2 regions of the Eubacterium limosum genome follow, and region 2 is predicted to be linked to the other one. Evidence: riboswitches for the same ligand, from Rfam matches in the RefSeq annotation. Region 2 holds a riboswitch; the other holds the start of a gene.
What was found. A riboswitch is a leader RNA that binds a small molecule or an ion and turns the genes downstream of it on or off. The one in region 2 is predicted to bind molybdenum cofactor.

Region 1 (7,433 bases), 1.4 Mb from region 2:
TTTTCCGTGATAAGTTTTGGTGAGTTTATCAATCGCGATTTGCATAAGGATCTCCTACCATATATTTGTACAGGATTGAATTGGTCACAAAGGAGATGACCAGCAGAATAATGCCCATGGCGATGGAAACCGCGTATTCGCCCATGTTATTGTTCATGGCAATAAAGGTGGTCATGACCCGTGTATAGTTTTTGATATTGCCGCCCACGATCATCACAGCGCCGACCTCGGATACAGCCCGCCCAAAGCCGGTGACCAAAGCGATCATGATGCTGGCCTTAAGCTCCCGGATCAGCAGGAAGAGAATATCCCGGCCGCCAGCCCCAAGGGTTTTTCCCATGGTTACCACAACCTGGCCGTTGACGGTGGTGTCGTTAAACACAATGCCCATAATAATAGGCGTAACGAGGATCACCTGGGCGATGATCATGGCGGTGGGCGTGTACATGAGCTTTAAATGCCCTAAGGGGCCGGAGCGGGCGAGTACCAGTGAGGTGAACAGGCCGATGATGACCGGCGGAAAAGACATAAAAGTGTAGAGCAGCCGGGATACGATCCGCTTTCCCCTGAATTCCTTAATGCCGAGCAGGATGCCCAGGGGCACGCCGAGAACGGTGGAATAAATGGTGGAGGAGAAGGATACGTATAAGGAAAGCCCGACAATCTGGTAGATTTCCGGGTCGCCGGAGATCAGCAGATGGAAGGCCTCGATGAAGCCATTGATAATATAATCCATAGGAAACCTCGTCAGTCTGTCAATTCAAAATCAGCGCCCGAAAAACGGACGCTGACAAATTCTAAATTCAGTTAATGCTTATTTGCTGGCGTTTGGCACAAAGGTTGGTTCGCCATTGATTTTATAATCGGCGATGGCCTTTTGCGCTTCGTCGCTTAAAATCCATTCCTGGAATTTTTTGGCGCCGTCGGTATTCAGCTCAGCACTGACCTTGTCAGGATTGACGACAATGACTCCGTACTGGTTATACAGGTTATCGTCTTTTTCCACAACAACCTCAAGATCCAGATTATCCTTCATATTTAACCAGGTAGCGCGGTCAGACAGGGTATAGGCTAATTTTTCATTGGCCATTTTCAGGGTATCGCCCATGCCAGAGCCGGATTCGATGTACCAGGGCTGTCCTGCCGGGGTAACGCCTGCTTTTTCCCACAGGCCCAGCTCTTTGGTATGGGTACCGGATTTGTCGCCTCTGGATACAAATTCAGACTGGGTTTCAGCAATGGTCTGGAAGGCTTTTACCGCGTCGTTTGGAGCGACTTCTTTCAGTTTTGCCGGGTCATCCTTACTGCCCAGAACAATGAAGTCATTGTACATAACGTCAAAACGTTCGATGCCATAGCCTTCCTTGACAAAATCCTCTTCCTGAGATTTTGCATGAACCAGAAGCACATCGGCTTCTCCGTTTTTGCCCATTTCAATGGCTTTACCAGTTCCAACGGCCACAACCTTTACGGCAATGCCGGTTTCCTCTTCAAACTTGGGCAGGAGCACATCAAGCAAACCGCTGTCCTGTGTGCTGGTCGTGGTGGCCATAATGATTTCACCGTTGGAGCCTGGCTCCAGCTTTTCGGTTTTAGCAGTATTGTTGCTGCTGCATCCTGCCAGGCCGATGACCATGGCCAGAGTCAGCAGCGCGGCCAGAACCAGTGTCAATTTTTTTTTCATTTCTCTTCCTCCTTGATAATGAAAATTAAATATATAAAAGAATAATCTTCTATACCATTGTAATTTGCGAGGAGGAAATAAACGCAGACCGCACGTTTAGTTTACCAACTATCCTTCTCACACTGGAAAGCACAGCCGTTTCCCGCTGCACTCTGACGATTTTGAATCCATGGATTGACTTTAGGATAAAAAATTCGGATAGATAAATCTTTAAAACGATTTCGATATGACTATTTTAACAGAAAATGGCGAAGAATTCAAGCGGCAGTACTAATTGACAAGGGCTGTCAGGCGTGCTAGGATTAATCTGTCAGAAAAACACAGGGATTAGAACAATATTGAGGAGTAAAAAATGAAAGAAATACATATTTGCATTGGCAGTGCCTGCCATGTCAAGGGTTCCTATCAGGTGGTACAGCGCTTCAAGGAGCTGGTGGCCGAACGGGGCCTCGAAAATGAAGTGGAGCTGATGGGTACCTTCTGTCTGGACGCCTGCAGCGACGGGGTGGCTGTCAAGGTTGACGATCATATTTATACGGTTAAGCCAGAGGGCGTGGACCAGCTGTTTGACCAGATAATGGAGGGAAATAATGGGTGTCATTAATTTTACAAAGGCAAGCTGCCGGAATTGCTATAAATGTATCCGATACTGCCCGGTAAAGGCCATTAAGCTAATGGACAATCAGGCTCAGATCGTTGAGGACCTGTGTATTGGCTGCGGTAACTGTTTTCGGATTTGTCCGCAGAATGCCAAATATGTGGCCAGCGATGTGGACAGCATCAGGCAGTGGCTGGAGGAAGGGCCGGTGGTTCTGAGTTTGGCGCCGTCCTTTCCCGCCGGGTTTAATGCAGAAGACCCCCTGCAGGTGCTGAGCGGACTCCGGGCTTTGGGATTTACAGTGATTGAGGAGACCGCCATTGGGGCAGAGCAGGTCTCAAAATACTATGCCAAGGATTACTGGGGGACAAAACGCCATGTGATCACAACCTCCTGTCCGACAGTTAACATGATGATTGAAAAATACTATCCCGATGTGGTGGAATACCTGAGCGAGGTGGTATCTCCCATGACCGCTCACGGTATGATGCTGAAGGAAAAGTATCCCAACGCGAAAGTTGTGTTCGCAGGGCCCTGCATCTCAAAAAAGATGGAAGCCGTCGACGCTGCCAGGCCGATCATCGACGGAGTGCTGACCTTTGATGAGCTGGATGTGTGGTTTAAGGAAGAAGGCATTAATGTATCCGATATGCCTACAGGCGGCTTTGACGCGGCTGGCTGTAATGTGGCGCGGTTCTATCCGCTGGCCGGAGGTGTGGAAAAAACCAGTATACCAGGCGTGCAGGGCGTCCGGCGGGTCATAAAAATTGATGGCCTCAAAAACTGCCGTGACTTTCTGGATGATATCGGTAAGCTGGAGGGCCAGTACTGGATCGAAATGAACGCCTGCGTCGAGGGCTGTGTCAACGGCCCGGGCAATACCCACAGCCCTCTGGTCAAGTATGAGCGGATCGAGCGTGTGACAGATTACATTAATAATAATGCCCGCAAAGACCCGGAAGCAGCTGAGCAGGCGCCGGATTTCAGCCGTGGCTTCGCTGTTGAGAAGAAGGACCCCTTTGCGGGTGTGCCGGAGGAAGCCATTGAAGAAATTCTGCGGCAGACAGGAAAGTTCACCCCGAAGGATGAGCTGAACTGTGGTACCTGCGGTTATGACAGCTGCCGTGAAAAAGCCGCGGCAGTTTACTGCGGCATGGCGGAGTTAGACATGTGCCTGCCCTTTATGCGCAACCGCAACGAGGCCATCTCTAATCTGATTATCGCGTCGACACCAAACGCCATCGCGGTGCTGGACAAGGATTTCAGGATTGTTGATTTTAACGGGGCGGCCGAAAAGCTGTTCAAGACCGCCAAAACCGATGTGCTGCACAAAAATTTCGTTGAAGTCTTTGACTACAACCCGTTCAAAAAGCTGGACAATGTCGAGGGAAATTACTACAGCGGCCGGGGACTCTACACCCGCGGCAATATCCATTTTATGGAAATTCTGACCTATATCCCAGGACAGAAGATGTACATGGGAATATTTGTGGACATCTCCAGAGAGATCAAAAAGGAACGGGCATACCAGAAAATGCAGGAAGAAACCCTGGACATGGCCCAGAAGGTCATCGACAAGCAGATGCGTGTCGCCCATGAAATCGCAGAGCTGCTGGGTGAAACCACTGCCGAAACCAAAGTTACACTGACCCGGCTGCAAAAGGTTGTAGGAACAAGAGAGGAAGAACAATAATGGCTTTTTTTGTCGATATTGCCCATGACAGCATCAATAAGCACCATCAGGAGCTGTGCGGTGATAATGTGGAAATCCGCATCAACGATGAGAGCGTGATCGTTGTTCTGGCCGACGGGCTTGGAAGCGGTGTGAAGGCCAATATCCTGGCGACCATGACCTCCACCATTGCGGCGACTATGCTGGAGGATAAAATGTCGCTCAAGGATGTGGTAGAGACGTTGGAGGCCACCCTCCCGGTCTGCCAGGTTCGGAAACTGGCTTACTCGACCTTTACCATCGTCCAGGTTTACTGGAAGACCCGGCGGCTTTATATTGTTGAGTTTGACAATCCGCCCATTGTCTACATCCGGGACGGGGAAATATTAGAGCTTGAGCGCCACCCCATCGAGTTCCAGGGCAAACAGATCTACGAAACCACCATGAAAATTGAGGAGAATGATGTTCTCGGCTTTTTCAGTGACGGCGTGATCCACGCCGGGGTGGGAACCCTGCTCAATTTCGGATGGCAGTGGGAGGACGCGGCCGACTATCTTCTGGCACGCACCTATGATGAGAAAATGGTCACCTCAAAGGATATCTCCATGCGGATGATAGAGACCTGCAACGACCTGTACGGCGGCGAGCCCGGTGACGACACAACGGTTGTGGTGATGAAGGCCGAGGAGCACCAGTATGTGACGTTGTTCTCAGGTCCTCCTCTGGACCGCACCAAAGACCAGATGATCAGGGAGATTTTGGACGAAGCCAAAGGCACAAAGGTAGTGTGCGGCGGCACCGCCAGCAACATTGTGTCGCGGGAGTACGACGAGAAGATCGATATTGATCTTGACACCATGTCGGAACGGGTACCGCCGGTTGGCCGTATGAAATCCATTGACCTTGTGACCGAAGGGGTGCTGACCATCCAGGAAACAGTCAATATCATTGAGGATTATATCCACAAGCGCCGGGGTCATGAAGTCTTTGAGGGAAATAACGGCGCGTCCATTCTGGCAGATCTGCTGGTAAACCACTGCACCCATCTCGATCTGATTCTGGGCAACTCCATCAACCCGGCCCACCAGAACCCGGATTTTCCCGATGCGCTCAGCTCAAAGTGGAAGATCACCCAGCGGCTCATCGATTTGCTTAAGGAGCTCAACAAATCTATCAATATTGTGTACGTGTACACAGCCGGCCTGCGGGCCGGCTTGTTTAAGTTGTACTTAAGCGGTAAAATATAAACTTCTAACATAGCATTGATTCTTGACACTAAATTCAAAAAAGTATAAAATAGACTTTATAATGAGTGTCTAAAAAAACAATAATAACAAAATATTTACTTTAGGGAGGTGAATGTTATAGACATATTAACTATATGCTTAATCGTTGGTATAGTCATTGCCTTTGGCGTTGGGTATTTTATCCGAAAAAACGTTGCTGAGGGCAAGATAAATAGTGCTGAAGAAACAGCCAAGAAAATCGTAAACGATGCAGTCAAAGAGGGCGAAGCCCAAAAGAAGGAAATGCTGTTTAACGCCAAGGAGGAATCCTTAGCTTTAAAGGAAGCCATTGAAAAAGATAACCGCGAGAGACGCGCCGAGCTCCAGAAAACGGAAAACCGTTTGATCCAGAAGGAAGAAAACCTGGATAAGAAAGCGGCGAATCTCGAGCGCAATGAGGACAAGCTCGAAAGAAAAAACAAAGAGCTTGATAAGAAACAGGAAAAACTGGACAGCCTCTATGAAGAACAGGTCAAGGAACTGGAACGTATTTCAGGCATGACCTTTGAGGAAGCAAAACAGATTTTACTGGATGATGTTGCCAAGGAAACCCGCGCCGAAGCGGCGGTAATGATCCGCCAGATCGAGGCAGAATCCAAAGCGACAGCAGACAAAAAGGCCAAAGAGCTGATCGCGCAGTCCATTCAACGCTGTGCGGCAGACCATGTGGCAGAAAATACCATTACCGTGGTCAACCTGCCAAATGATGAAATGAAAGGCCGTATTATTGGCCGTGAAGGCCGTAACATTCGTACACTGGAAACCTTGACGGGCATAGACCTGATCATTGATGATACGCCGGAAGCCGTTATTCTTTCCGGTTTTGATCCGATCCGGCGTGAAGTAGCCCGTTTGTCACTGGAAAAACTGATTATTGACGGACGAATCCATCCAGCAAGAATTGAAGAGATTGTAAAAAAATCTCAAAAAGAAATGGATGCTCAGATCAAGGAAGTTGGAGAACAAGCCTGTTTTGACACAGGTATCCACGGATTACATCCCGAAGTTGTCAAGCTGTTAGGACGTCTGAAATACCGTACCAGCTACGGCCAGAACGTGCTCAAGCATTCCATTGAGGTTGCCCACCTGGCAGGTCTGATGGCCGCTGAGCTGGACGCCAACGTTAAAATTGCAAAACGCGCAGGTTTGCTGCACGATATCGGTAAAGCCATCGACCATGAGGTTGAAGGAAACCATGTCGAAATCGGCGTAAACCTGTTAAAGAAATACAAGGAAAACAAAAATGTGATCCACGCGGTAGAGGCCCATCACGGCGATGTGGAAGCCACAACCATTGAGGCTGTGCTTGTACAGGCTGCTGACGCCATCTCGGCCGCAAGACCCGGCGCCAGGAGAGAAACACTTGTCTCCTACGTGCAGCGGCTGGAAGAGCTGGAAAAAATCGCCACCTCCTTTGATGGTGTCGAAAAATCTTTTGCAATCCAGGCTGGGCGTGAAGTGCGCATAATGGTCAAGCCAGATTCTGTCAACGACGATGATATGATGATGCTGTCTCGTGATATTGCCAAGAAGATTGAATCTGAAATGGAATATCCAGGGAATATCAAGGTCAACGTCATCCGAGAAACCAGAGCCGTAGAGTATGCTAAATGACGCTGAGTCCAAATTTCAAAGAAATTTGGCAGCGAACAGGAGTGTAAGCGGGTGAGCGGCAACGAAGCTAACGCAGATGACGAAAAAATCATCCTGAAAGGATGGAAAGATTTTTGAGGAATCTGTGCTCCGATGTAGAGTCCAAATTTCAAAGAAATTTGGCAGCGAAGCGATTAAAAACTAAAAAGGGGAGGGGCAAAGCCCCTTCCCTTTTATTTATTCATGAAAAGAAGACTGGAGTAACGATGAAAATATTAATGATTGGCGATGTGGTCAGCCGGCCGGGGAGAACGGTGCTCAAGGAACAGCTGGGCGGCCTGATCGAGGAATATCAGATTGATTTTACCATTGTCAACGGCGAGAACGCTTCCGGCGGAAACGGCATCACCGAAAAAAATGCCAAAGAGCTGTTTAATCTGCCTATTGATGTCATGACCATGGGCAATCATGTCTGGCAGCAAAAAGAAATGGTCAATTATATAGAGAAATTTCCAAGGATTATAAGACCGCTCAACTATCCGGACCCCTGCCCGGGCAAGGGCTATGATTTTTTTGAGCACAATGGCAAAACCATCTGTG
Region 2 (7,433 bases):
TCCGAGAGCCTGCTCAGAATTTTATGGATCAGGGTCGATTTACCGCAGGACCGGTCGCCCACGACCACCCCTGTTTTGTTTGACACTTCCTCTATCATGGCTTCCATCTCAGCCTGCTCTGACCCGGCAAAGACCAGGTCTGCGGTTTGCCGATAAAGGTTTATTTTCTCCTCGAGCAGTTCCCTTTCCCTTTCACCCACCATATCCCATTTGCTGATCAAAATAATGATTTTAACTCCTGCCCGTCTGGCCGCAATAACAGCAGATTCCAGATAACCTGCCTGATGCCTGAAATACTCGGCTGTCACAACGGCTAAAAGATAGTGTACATTGGCCGCTATTAGTATTCTTTCTCCTGGCGAACGCCGGCTTCCCCTGAAAACCTCTGTTTCTCTTGGCAGCACTTCAGATAATTTATATGTATCGTTATCCACAGGGCTTATTGCCACACGATCTCCAACCACCAGCGCATTTTTCTCTGAAACCATCGTCTGTGGCAACAGGCAGGTCAGCAGCTTATCTCCAGCCAGAACCTGAGCCTGCTTATTCATTATTTTTACAACCATCGCCTTTATCTTATTTTTTTCTGCATCTTGTATCTGAATATTTTCTTTTACTTTTTTCTTTCTCATTTGTTTTCTCCAATCTGTTTTTCAGGAATTGCCCCTTTCCTGCACAAACATTATACATGCTCTTAAACTGGCACAACAACCGCCTTTATTTTTCTGAAATAAAAAAGCGCCGCAGGGCTTTTAGCTGCGGCGCTCTCATCACTGGTTTTCCAGCTTACATTTTGCAATAATTTTATGTATACTTTTGGGAGACAGGAAATAAATCTCCGAAAGGCGGGCGGCAGACATACCCTCTGTATACTGCCTGTAAATTTCCCGGTTTCTCAAAAGCGTTTCCTGTTTTCGATTGGTATTCTGCCCCCAGCCTTTTCTGTTTGTCTCTTTGCGGGGCACATATATGTATTCTCCGTCAATATAATCCTGAATTTTGTCAAGAAGTTCTTTTGGCAGCACGTCGCCTGCCTTGATATAGCTCATTATGCTCCTCCTAATTTATTTTTTTAGGATTAAGCAAGGGCTATACACATATCATTATTCTGATGTCATGCGATAGCCCCTGCTATGCACAACGATCCGATGCGTACTTCATAAAGCTTTCCCTTTCGTCGTAAATTTGAATACAAAAAGCCCGCGGCCAACACACCACACCTATAAAGGTGCAGAATGCTCCTGCGGGCAGTATAGATCAAATATAAAGCCGTACAACCGCAAAAGCCGTTGCACCGCCATGAGATTCGATAAGTTGAAGCAGTCTGTCTGGTATGTTTCTAAAAAGGTCAGCAAAACAAAGGAGTCCACCCCCATCATCGCTGTACCCTTTCAACTGTATTTAGTTGAGAACCCTGTAAACAGACAAAACCGACATCAACACACCTCTTTCAATCATTTTTCTAAATTATAACATCTGGGCCGTTTCTTGTCAAAACGCCTTAAATCTTGGCCGCAATACATGCCATCCGCTCTGCCTCCTCCACATAGACCAGGTGCAGGGCTGTGCGGTATACGGCACTCAGAGTTTCTTCACTCAATATATCGCCTACTGTGCCTGTTATCATGTGCCCGTCTCGGTCCAGGATGCCTGCCTTCCCTTCCAGCAAAATCGGCTGGTCCGGATTATGGGTTGTCATGATAACTGCGTAATCACGGCCGCACAGTTTTTTAATGAGCCGCATAATATTCAATTGATTGCCGTAGTCCAGCGCGGAGGTCGGTTCATCAAAAAGAATAATTTCCGGCTGCTGGACGATGGCTCTGGCGATACATGCCTGCTGCTTTTCACCACCGCTGATCTGAGTACAGAGACGGTGCGCGAGGTGTTCAATGCCGAGCAGCGCAATGGTTTCATCTACAATTTCGTAATCTTTTTTCTTTGGCGTCACCAGCATTCCCACATGCGCGGCCCTTCCCATAGCAATATAGTCCCTGACAGAGTAGCCGTAGGTTATTTCCGTAGTCTGGGGGACATAAGCAATTTTAAAGGCTGTTTCCCTGGAGCTCATTTTATCCAGACGCACACCGTCCACCAATATCTCACCGGTTGTCAGAGGCGTCAAATTTGCCAGGGAATTAAGGAGCGTTGACTTGCCCGCTCCGTTTGGGCCAAGGATGGTAAAAATCTCTCCCTTTTCCAGTGTGAATGAAATATCGGTAAAAACATTTTCCCTTGTGGGATAGGAGAAGCCTGCTTTTTTCACTTCCAGTAATGCCATATCACGCACTCATCCTTTGTTTGATCAATACCCAGGTAAAGAAGGGCGCTCCGATAAAGCCGGTTAAAATACCAAGTGGAAGCTCCCCGCCGGTAAGCGTCCGGGCCAGGGTATCAATGATGATCAGAAATCCGGCGCTGAGCAGTGTGGTAACCGGCAGCAGCCGTACGTTGTTGCTGCCCACCACCATTCTTCCAAGGTGTGGCATAACGAGTCCGATCCACCCGATGGTTCCGCTCATACACACTGCCGAGGCTGTCAGCACAGTAGAGCAGATGATGGCAATCCCTCTCTCAAAGCGCAGATTAACGCCCAGAGACCGCGCCTCATTATCCCCGAGAGATAAAATATTAATTCGCCACCGCATGATAATAAGCACTGCGCCGCTGATGATCATAATCGGCGCAATGGCCATAAGCGTGGGATAGGTAACCTTCGCGATGCTCCCCAGCTGCCAGTAGGTCATATCAGGCAGCTGAGTATCCGTATCTGCGATGTATTTTGTCAGACCAATGATCGAATTCATAAATCCGCCTACAATCACACCAGCCAGTACCAGCATCAGGGTTGAATTACGGTGCATCAGCTTAGGAATGGAGGTGGTGACAAACACTGTTAAAAGACCGCCCGCAAAGGCCAGCACCTGTGTCATTCCACTCCCCAGACTCATCAGGATTGCAACAGCCGCACCCACACAGGCTCCAGCGGAAACCCCCAGAAGATCTGGCGATACCAGAGGGTTTTTAAACATCCCCTGATAGGTGGCCCCGGCCAATGCCAGGGAACCGCCGACCAAAACAGCAGCCAGCACACGCGGGAGCCGCAGGTTGATAATAACATCATACATTGTCTTATCCCAGGTTGGTGTGATGGGGAATATCTGGGACAGCAATATTTTGACAGCCTGTACTACCGGTACATGATAACGCCCCACACACAGCGCTGTTAAAATAAGCGCAATAACAATAATCGCTGCCAGTGCCAAAACTAAACCCAATGGCCTGTCTTCTGGATTTTTCACCTTGTTTTCTTTTATATCTCTCGCCATACAATTTTGTCCTTTTATTTTCAAAAAAGCCGCCGAGCACTCGGCGGCTTTGACTGTTTATTCTTTCACATTATTTCTTTATGCCCCTTAATCCGGCTTAGCGCCCATCCGGAGCATTTTTGCCAGCTAAGATCGCATCCGCGTATTCATCTGAAAGATCATAGCCTAAATAATCTTTGTAGAAGGAAATGGTTTCCTTTTTCATGTCAATATCTTCGAATTTATCAGGGTATAAGGTTTTAGCCACCCAAAGTACCTGCAACGCAGACTCTGAACCAAAACGGTCCCACTGGAAGGTCCCCTGCGGGTTGCGGTAAACCTTACCGTCCTGAACCGCTTTCAGGTTTGCCAGTGACGCGTCGCTCATCAGGGCATCATAGGCATCTGCCTGTCCAGTTCCGCCAACAATGATCACATCCGGATTAATGCTCAGGAACTGCTCCGGTGTAATTTCCTTGCTCATTCCCTGAAGAATCCCATCTGTAGATAATTTGCCGCCAGCCATGGTCAGCCATTCTTCCTGCATTGTACCATTTCCAGTTGTTTTGTAGGGACTGGTGCCGCTCTGTCCATCGACATAGTGTACAACAGGTTTGTCTTCATCTTTTACATCTTTTAAGCGGTCCTGAACCAGCTTAATGTTCTTTTCCAGATACTCAACGTACTTGTCCGCCCGTTCCTTTTCGCTGGTTCCCAGTGCTTCACCGGTTTTTAAGACAGATTCTTTTAAACCGTCATAATTATTGAACATCATACAAGCAGCGTTAAGGCCGGCAGCGCGGTAAGCTTCGGCGTCCTCATCGCTAGAGGTAATAACCAGATCCGGTTTCAGGTTTAACAGCTCTTCAGCAGTCACGTCGCCATTTCCGCCGACTGTCTGTTTTTCCATAATGGCTGGATTAACGATCTGCATCCAGATAAAGCTTGGCTTCTGCAGGGTAGCCATGTAGGCAGTCTGCTTATCCTGCGCTCCCAGCGTAATCATAATCTGGTTGCTGGATGGCCAAAGGTTAATGACCGATTTCACTTCTGCCGGAACCGTTACATCAACACCCGACATATCAGTAATGGTGCGGTCACCCGCCGCATTGTCTGACTTCGCTGTGTCACCGTTGTTTTGTGAACAGCCAGCTGCAGTAAAGCTGAGAAGCACCAGCACTAACAGCACAGATAGGGCTTTTTTAAATTTTTTCATTTCTCACATCTCCTTCTTTCCCTATATTTTATATATAAAAAAGGGCATACTCCGTTTAAGAATATGCCCGTTTGGTATCAAACAGCTCAATTGCATTCTTCTCAAATACGGAAAGCGCAGGCGTTTCCCCCTACACTCATCGGTCCGCAGCCATGGGATTTCCTTTAGGCCTGTGGACTCGAATGCATATTTAATTTTACAGCTCCAGTTTTCCCGGTTTCCACCACATGACATAGGTTTCAGTCTCACGCCTGAAAGAGACGCCGCCTCCCGGTAAATCCGTAAGCCACTCATCCACGTTTTTCCTGAAAACTTCTTCCCGGTCTTCCGGTACTGGATGCAGGGTTCTCAAATCATTGTACGCTGCTTCCCGGCTTTCGTAATCGCAGTGAAAGCCATCTGTCACAATTTTAACGTTTGGGTTTACGCCCATATCGTAGAGCAGATTAAAATTCACATTATATCCAAGCAAACGGTTCATTGGAGGTATCGGCTTCAGCGCATCATCCACACCGTAAAACAAAGCATCGTGCACATGCTTCAAGCTGGGGTTTTTGGCCCAGCAAAGAATAAAGACATATTTATTTGCCAATGCATTCAGCTTGATAAGGTCAGCGAGGGCTGTTGTCCGTGACGCGATGACAATATCATGCTTTTCGATATTCTCACCGGGCTTTACATCATCCCAATTCAAAAGCCTGGTGGTCAGATTTGACACACCGGCAGCGTCAGCGTTTTCCTGGCACTTTTCCAGCATTTGCTGCGCCACATCCAGGCTCGTGACACTTTTCGCCATACCGGCGATCGGTACTGAGAGCCTGCCAGGTCCACAACCCACGTCCAATACTGTATCTTCCTTTGTAATAATCAAAGCGTCCAGCTGATTCTGTGTATACTCTCTTTCCAGCTGCGCCATTTTATTATACATTTGCGCAACCGACCCCCACATTTTAGCAGGATCACTATCCATGGGGCCTGCCTTAGCTGCTGGATGGCTTAATTCTGAAATTGCTGCCCAATTTACTAATCCATTCATAATTTCACCGCATTTCCTGTTTTACCGGATCATTTCTTTAGTTGATTCTGAAAACATTTACTTTTACATTTTATCGCTTTTTTTAAAAATTGTCCATACAGTTTCCACTAAAAACAATTTTTTACCCTACGTTTTCCATTTTCTAAACTTCTGTCATTTTCTCCAATACCTTGATGATCGTCTGGAAAATCTGATCATTAGAAGGCATACGGTTAGGCGCTCTGCCCTCCCCGTTTTCAACAAAAATACAGCCATCTTCCTTCAAAGTCTGGATATTCCGCTGCACGCTGGGCTTGCTATACATCATCGGATTGATATTATTTGCAAACACAATGGGCGCTGTGGTGGAAAGAATAGTCGTCGTCAGTAAATTGTCCGCTATGCCATTGGCTGCTTTGCCGATAGTATTGGCGGAGGCTGGAGCGATCAGCAGCAAATCAGACTGGTCGGAGGTTTTGTGCTCAGGATCCCATACCTTTGGTTCCTCAAACTGGTCGATTTCAACAGGATTCCCCGACGCGCGCCGCAGTGGAAGCGGTGTAATAAAATTAAGGGCATTCGGGGTTAATATCACCTTTACCTCTGCTTTTTCATTTCGCAGCATCCGGATAAGTCCAGTAATCTGGTCAACCGGCGTACACGCCGTAATCCCAATGGTTATGTTTTTTCCAATCAGCATTTTCATTTCTCCTGTAAACATTTAAATTTTCTTATTCATTATAGCACAAATAGATCTGAACTCATAAGCCGCTCTTAAATTTATATAAAAAAGACCCTTTCATATATAAAAGGGTACTTTATCATTATTTCCATTCACTCGTTCACTCTTTATTTTTTGTAAATATATGCATAATAGTAAACACAAGGCACGATTATGGCACCGCCGATAATATTGCCGATTGTGACAGGCAGCAGATTATTCACAAACATCTGTCCCCAGCTGACATCCGCACCCAGGAAAATCCCAAGAGGAATATAGGTCATATTGGCAACACTATGTTCAAATCCTGCAAAAACAAAAAGCATAATCGGAAACCAAATCGCAAAAATTTTACCGATCATATCCTTTGCCCCGGCCTGCATCCAGCATGCTAAAACAACCAGCATATTACATAGAATACCGCGGATAAGCGCTGCTGAAAAAGGCATCCCAACCTTTGCCTGTGCAACGGCCATCGCTTTGTCCAGCACTGCATCTGCATAAAGGCCGCTTTTAGCCAAAACAAAAGCCAACAGGATTGATCCGATTAAATTTCCTATATAAACAATCACCCAGTTCGTCAGCATTCCCTTGATGGTAATTTTTTTATCCATCAGGGCCAGTGTCATCAGGTTATTGCCCGTAAACAGCTCCGCACCGCATAATATTACCATCATCAGGCCTGCCGGGAAAACCGAAGCGCCGATAAACTTAGCAATCATGGCCTCACCTAAAGCGCCTTTACCAATGCCTGTCGCCAGCAAAAAACCATGGGCGCCAAAACCAATAAAAACACCCGCAAAAATGCCGAGAAGCAGCATTTTACCGATGGAAAGGGAGGCCTTTTTTACACCATTCCCAACCCACACATCTCCAATCTCCGCCGGAGAAAGAAAACCATTCATTTCACACACCTCCTGAATGTTTATTCCAAAATTATATCATAGCTTTAAACTTTGTTAAAGTGTAAATTTTTATTCTTTTTAGACTATTTTTTATATTTATAGGATAAAAAATGGCTATAAATTACTATAACATTACTTCCAAAGGGATTATAATTGATTAAATATCAAATATACTTATATATCAAAACACAAAAAGCAGAACCGCATGGTCCTGCTCCATTCAGCAAAGGATTCAAACGGCTGCCGAGGATGCGACGGCCGTTTGACT

Region 1: it holds a riboswitch for molybdenum cofactor, as region 2 does, so the genes downstream of both, B2M23_RS13650 (ABC transporter substrate-binding protein) here and B2M23_RS06890 (ABC transporter substrate-binding protein) in region 2, are expected to answer to the same signal.

What each region holds. Positions count from the first base shown of each region.
Region 1 is NZ_CP019962.1:2,913,648-2,921,080, forward strand. Features, by position in the region: gene B2M23_RS13640 (ABC transporter ATP-binding protein) at 1-45, opposite strand, end outside; gene B2M23_RS13645 (ABC transporter permease) at 29-736, opposite strand; gene B2M23_RS13650 (ABC transporter substrate-binding protein) at 815-1,684, opposite strand; molybdenum cofactor riboswitch at 1,779-1,896, opposite strand; gene B2M23_RS13655 ((2Fe-2S) ferredoxin domain-containing protein) at 2,037-2,288, shown strand; gene B2M23_RS13660 ([Fe-Fe] hydrogenase large subunit C-terminal domain-containing protein) at 2,275-3,975, shown strand; gene B2M23_RS13665 (PP2C family protein-serine/threonine phosphatase) at 3,975-5,201, shown strand; gene rny (ribonuclease Y) at 5,310-6,854, shown strand; gene B2M23_RS13675 (TIGR00282 family metallophosphoesterase) at 7,100-7,433, shown strand, end outside.
Region 2 is NZ_CP019962.1:1,479,297-1,486,729, reverse strand. Features, by position in the region: gene rsgA (ribosome small subunit-dependent GTPase A) at 1-632, opposite strand, end outside; gene B2M23_RS06905 (CD3324 family protein) at 771-1,049, opposite strand; gene B2M23_RS06900 (ABC transporter ATP-binding protein) at 1,502-2,281, opposite strand; gene B2M23_RS06895 (FecCD family ABC transporter permease) at 2,283-3,329, opposite strand; gene B2M23_RS06890 (ABC transporter substrate-binding protein) at 3,427-4,524, opposite strand; molybdenum cofactor riboswitch at 4,603-4,720, opposite strand; gene B2M23_RS06885 (class I SAM-dependent methyltransferase) at 4,721-5,560, opposite strand; gene B2M23_RS06880 (flavoprotein) at 5,703-6,239, opposite strand; gene B2M23_RS06875 (formate/nitrite transporter family protein) at 6,389-7,165, opposite strand.